2 regions of the Erwinia amylovora genome follow, and region 1 is predicted to be linked to the other one. Evidence: predicted binding sites of a transcription regulator. Region 1 holds the regulator's gene; the other holds the start of a gene.
What was found. The regulator Fur, encoded in region 1, represses iron uptake genes when iron is present. The targets are predictions, from matches to a motif close to ATAATAATGAGAACNACTATCAA.

Region 1 (3,116 bases):
TGTCGCCTTATCTGGCCGATGAGTATCGTGACGAGCTGCTGGCGCAGTTCCCACAGGCGCGTGCACATGTGATAGCCGGGGCCGGGCATTGGGTTCATGCGGAAAAACCTGATGCCGTATTGCGCGCAATACGCCGCTTTTTTGCGCTGTAAAAACAATTATTTCACGCTGCGGTGAAATAATTGTCGTCACCAGTTTCGCTGGGTTATGATGACGCGCTAAAAATTTTGCCGCTGCTATTTTTCAGGCGGCAACACGGACCTATTCATCAGAAATCCAGCCTTTCAGTATCACGATCCTATGGCAAAAGAGAACACTGACCGCACCACGCTCGATCTGTTTGCAGATGAACGTCGCCCGGGACGACCCAAAACGAATCCGCTGACGCGAGATCAGCAACTGCGTATTAATAAACGCAATCAGCTCAAACGCGATAAAGTGCGCGGGCTGAAGCGTGTCGAACTGAAAATGAACAGCGACGCGGTCGAGGTACTTAATCAGCTGGCTGAAGAACGTAATATGAGTCGCAGCGAACTGATCGAAGAAATGCTGCTTGAGCAGCTGCAACGCCATCAGAGCTGAACGGTAGCGGACTTAGCACTCAGCAACAAATGTCGCGATATTACACATTTATCCGCTTACGGCAGTCTGATATCATTACAGCTAGCTGCTTATCATACGGCAGTCTCCATATCATTAAGATTCAAGAGGTTATTAAGCTCATGGCACTTGTCGGCATTTTCTTTGGCAGCGACACAGGTAATACAGAAAATATTGCAAAGATGATCCAGAAACAGCTGGGTAAAGATGTTGCAGAAGTTCATGATATTGCCAAATGCAGCAAAGAAGATCTTGAAGCCTTTGATATTTTGCTGCTGGGCATTCCCACCTGGTACTACGGCGAAGCCCAGTGCGACTGGGATGACTTCTTCCCAACGCTTGCCGAGATCGACTTTAACGGTAAGCTGGTTGCCCTGTTCGGCTGTGGCGATCAGGAAGATTATTCTGAATACTTCTGTGATGCACTGGGAACCATCCGCGATATCATCGAGCCTAACGGTGCGGTGATCGTCGGTCACTGGTCTACCGAGGGTTATACGTATGAAGCCTCAAAAGGTCTCGCGGACGATAACCATTTCCTCGGCCTTGCCATTGATGAGGACAGGCAACCCGAACTCACCAACCAACGCGTTGATAAATGGGTAAAACAGATTTTCGATGAGCTTCAGCTGAAAGAAATCATTGAGGCCTGAACTGAGCAACCTGGCGTGACAGTCATCCCGCGCTAAGTCAATGGTTTTAGCGATACAAGTAATAGATAGATGTTTGTACCTTTTACCTGCAAAACGGTACAATAACCCCATCGGTTATCGGCTCTCTAAGCGCCCTTCGCCTTTCTGACGACCATGGTCGGTCAAAGGCGATCGGATGTGGTAGATCGAAATGTTAACATTGCACCACCCGGGCGCTAAATTCCCTGGCTGTTAAGAGTGTTGTTTTTGCCTCCAGCTGCGGTTTACGGTCCCCCTTTGGTTTTCATTTCGACGTATCAGTTCTATACTGACCTTCATTGCGCTTTAGCGTCGACCGATGTTCAGGGCCTTACAGCCACTAAGTGACGAGCAAAGTAACAGGACAAAATCCGCATGACTGACAATAACACCGCATTAAAGAAGGCCGGCCTGAAAGTCACGCTTCCCCGACTGAAAATTCTGGAAGTGCTTCAGGAACCCGAAGGCCATCACGTCAGTGCGGAAGACTTGTACAAGCGCCTGATCGACATGGGCGAAGAGATTGGTTTGGCCACGGTTTACCGCGTACTGAACCAGTTCGACGATGCGGGGATCGTTACCCGCCACAACTTTGAAGGCGGAAAATCCGTCTTTGAATTGACGCAGCAGCACCATCACGACCACCTTATCTGCCTTGACTGCGGCAAAGTTATTGAATTCAGAGACGAATCCATTGAGTCCCGTCAGCGTGAAATTGCCACGCGTCACGGCATCAAACTGAGTAACCACAGCCTGTATCTGTATGGTCACTGTGCTCTGGGCGACTGCCGAGAAAATGAGACGCTCCACGACAAATAATCTGCACTTGATAACCGAATATGGCGCGCTGCGGGAAGATGGCAGCGCCCCTGGCCTTCATCAGGGACGGATCAGAAGACGGAACGGTGGCCTCTGCGCCACCGTTTTTTTTCCCTGCTACTGAGCATAAACCGGCAGCCAGCCACCGTAAGAAATGATTGAAACCACCGCATTCATGGCGCCGAATATCAGCACCAGCACCACAGGCAGCATCCCCCCCCTTACCCGCCATGACGGTGTAGCGAAGCGCTGCCGCGCCCGCCAGGCCAGCAGCGCCGGGGTGATCACCGCCCAGATGGTCGCCGCCAGCCCGGCATAGCCAATGGCCAGCAGAAAACCATTGGGCCAGATCAGCGCAGCCGTTAATGGCAGAATAAACGTCAGCACGGTGGTTTTCAGCCGCCCGGTCGCCGAATTATCCAGCCTGAACAAGTCGGCAAGATAATCAAAAAAGCCGAGGCTGACACCAAGAAATGAACAGGCGACGGCGAAATTAGAGAAAATATCCAGCAGCAGATTGAGGTTACGGCTTTGCAGGACGCCTGAAAGGGCTGTAACCATAACATCGATATTCCCTCCCTGCGCGGCAATCTGTTTAAATTCAGGACGCGGGATATTGCCCATCGTGCCAATGATCCAGACAAAATAGATGACCAGCGCCAGCAACGTCCCGTAAACCAGGCAGCGACTGATGCGGCCGCCATCTTTGCCATAAAAGCCAATCAGCCCGGCAATGTTGCCGTGATAGCCAAATGAGGCGAGGCAAAATGGCACCACAATCCACAGATAGCGCAGATAGTGACTTTCACTCGTGCCGCTGTCCATCAGATTGGCGGGCTGGACATGCCATAGCAGCCCGCCAAAGATCATCAGAAATGTCACCACCTTCGCGCCAAGGAAAATAAGCGTCATGCGGCTCACCACCGCAGTACCCAGCCAGATAAACAGCGCGACCAGCAGCGTGAATAGCAGCCCGGCCATGCGCGCCGAAATCCCCACATTCAGTTGATTCAAACTGTGCTGGAT
Region 2 (3,116 bases), 1.7 Mb from region 1:
TCCGGGCATTCAACTTATCGGCTAATTCCTGCGCTTCTTCCTTGTTTGAATGATAATTAATGACGACATTCATCCCTTCTTCGACCAGGCGTGTGACAAGTGCAGCCCCAATCCCTCTGGAGGAGCCTGTTACCGCTGCCACTTTCCCCTGAAGATCTGTATACATATTACTCCCCGAGAACATTTTTTAAACAAAAATGAAACGTATGAGCAGAACAGCCATGACGGTTAAAATTGCCCGATAGCGAGATATCAATCATTGGCAGGAACAACCACGCACTTCTGTGAAGACCAGACAGACGATTGCGCTCGTGGCGGCGACTCCCTGTAAGACACAGAATGCCCTTAAAAAGCTAGCAACAGATCTTTATATACGCAAGCTCACGGCAGCAGCAGGTTAAGGTTTTTCTGGAAGTGACACGCCCGGGAGCCGGGCGCGGCGGGGATGCACACAGCGCTGCACGGTCAGGAAAAGGATCCCGTTTCCTGACCAGCGGATAAACACGCAGTCAGCCCGTTTATCCGTTATTCGCAATCGTCCGACAGTCTGATCAGCGCCGCCTGCTGAACCGCCGCATTATCTGAAGCAAATACCGCAACGCCTTTCACGGGCTGCCCTTTTTTCACCGTGCCTTTGGTGAGTTTTTCATCAACCTTATTCAGCTTAAATTCCTGATGATCCGGGGCAATCGCTCTCAGACAAAGTTTCGCTAAATCAAAATCTTTATCAGACAGGTTGGCGACCACCACGGCAAAGGTTTTGGTATAGGTATCTTTGCCGCCAGTCGATATCGATCCTTTAGATTGTTCCGTCGAGTATACGGCAGCATTGTCAGGCACAGTGGCATGCGCGGAAAAGCAAAAACCGGCCATCGCAACCGATGCAGCCGTAATAATAAGTTTCATATTAACTCCCTTATTTGGGTTTGAATTTTGCTTAATCTACCTGGTCAAGGCAAAGTGGTGAAACAGTCCTGTCCCGGCAAGCTAAACCAGCGATAAGTATAGCCAGTGTTTACCGTTTCATCGGGCGCTACAGCAGCCCCGCCGGATTGGTGTCTGTGCTGTCCGGCTGGAACACAATGCGAATCCTGGCCTTGATGGCAAAACCTGCTGTGCCAGCCGGCGTATATCAGCAGCAGATGGGGCAGGTGCTGCGGGCCTGATTAATCGAGGCCGTTAAAGACGCTTGTCTCTATCTCGCTGTATTAGAAATAAATATGGTCACGTCTTGAAATACGACATAAAAAAAGATAATAATTCTCATTTACATAGTAAAATCGGTTACATTCAGGTTATGCGCGCCTGTCTGCTCTGGATCCATCCGCGAAATAAGAGTAATAAGTCTAATCTTTGTAAGGGAATAAACATGAGAATGCCTTTTAGCCTCAAGCGTTCTGTGCTGCTCTGTGGCATAGCACTTTTCACGCCGGGTATGACCTGGGCCGCAGATACGCTGGTGGTTACCGCTAAACCGGAAGAAACCGCCAGCACGCCGACGGAAGGCTACACCGCGAAGATCAGCAGCGGGGCGACCAAGACCGATCGCCCATTGATCACCACCGGCCAGTCCGTTTCCGTGGTGACTCGTCAGCAGATGGAAGATCAGGGGGCGATGGACGTTAATCAGGCGCTGAATTACACCGCCGGGGCCTTTACTAACTTTGCTGGCGCGGCATCACGTTATGATACGGTATCGTTGCGTGGATTCCACGGCGGCGATGTCGACAACATTTTTGTTGATGGCCTGCGCCTGATGAGCGATCCGGGTAGCTTCAATGCGTTGCAGATTGATCCGTGGTTTCTCGACAGGATCGACGTGATCAAAGGCCCTTCTTCCGCTCTGTATGGTCAGACCGTGCCGGGTGGGCTGGTGATGGAAAGCTCTAAACGCCCGCAGTTTGCCCCTGAAGGCCATTTCCGCCTGTCGACCGGCTCCAACAGTACCAACAGCGCGGCGTTTGATTACACCGATGCAATCAACGAGCAATGGGCGTTTCGTCTGACCGGCATTACCCGTAGCAGTCATACCCAGTACGATCATACCCGCGAAGAAAAATACGCCATTTCCCCGTCGCTGCTGTGGCAGCCGGATGAGGATACGTCCCTGCTGCTTCGTGCCTATCTGCAAAAAGATCCTTCCGGCGGTTACCACAGTGCGGTTCCGGGTGAGGGCAGCATTACCGCACACAACGGCAGAAAACTGAGCACCGGTTTTTATGACGGCGACAGTTCATTGGATCAGTTTAAACGCCGGGAGCAGATCTACAGCGCTCAATTCTCGCACCGCTTTAACGACACCTGGGCGTTTCGTTCCAACGCCAGCTATTCACATTCAAATGTCGATCTCGACCAGGTTTATCAGATTGGCTGGGACACTAATAACGCCGATCTGTTGAATCGTTACTATTCAGGATCGCGATCATCGCTAAATGCCTTTGCCATCGATAATCAGCTGGAAGCCGACTTCGCTACCGCGGAAGTTGCTCACAGAGTAGTACTGGGAGCTGAATATCACCAGTACAAGAATGACCTGAGTGATGCCAGAGGTTCGGCCAGCCAGCTCAATGCCCTTACCGGCCAGGTGGTGGGCAGCAATGACAATTTTACCTTCTCTAAATCGCAGCGCCGTTACTATCAGGCCGGGGTTTATCTGCAGGATGAAATGACGTGGGATAAATGGCATCTGGATCTCTCCGGCCGCTACGATCGCCTCGTTGCCCGGACCGACAACATTGACCAGGAGACTAAATTCCGTCGCCAGGACGACCACGTCGGCGGGCGCGCATCCCTGCTGTATGCGTTTGATAACGGTATTTCCCCTTATGCCAGCTACAGCCAGGCGATTACGCCGCAGTCTCTTCCTGGCAAGGACGGCAATGTGCTGAAACCGACGACTTCTGAGCAGTATGAAGCCGGGGTGAAATACCAGCCGGTGGGAACGTCGGATCTCTATTCCATCGCCGTCTACGATCTGACGCAAAAAGATGTCGGCAACCGCGTTATTGTAGGCTCTTATTATGTCCCAGCCGGGAAAGTTCATTCACAGGGCCTGGAACTGGAAGCCCACAACCAGCTGACGCCGCGACTCAGTACCCTTGCTACCTACACGTTGA

Region 2: the regulator Fur is predicted to act here: its motif matches at 1,251-1,273, upstream of JGC47_RS15290 (TonB-dependent siderophore receptor).

The regions. Positions count from the first base shown of each region.
Region 1 is NZ_CP066796.1:1,216,880-1,219,995, reverse strand. It holds gene ybfF (esterase) at 1-152, shown strand, start outside; gene ybfE (LexA regulated protein) at 301-582, shown strand; gene fldA (flavodoxin FldA) at 723-1,253, shown strand; gene fur (ferric iron uptake transcriptional regulator) at 1,647-2,090, shown strand; gene mtr (tryptophan permease) at 2,208-3,116, opposite strand, start outside.
Region 2 is NZ_CP066796.1:3,347,480-3,350,595, reverse strand. It holds gene JGC47_RS15300 (glucose 1-dehydrogenase) at 1-166, opposite strand, end outside; gene JGC47_RS15295 (DUF4354 family protein) at 526-906, opposite strand; gene JGC47_RS15290 (TonB-dependent siderophore receptor) at 1,370-3,116, shown strand, end outside.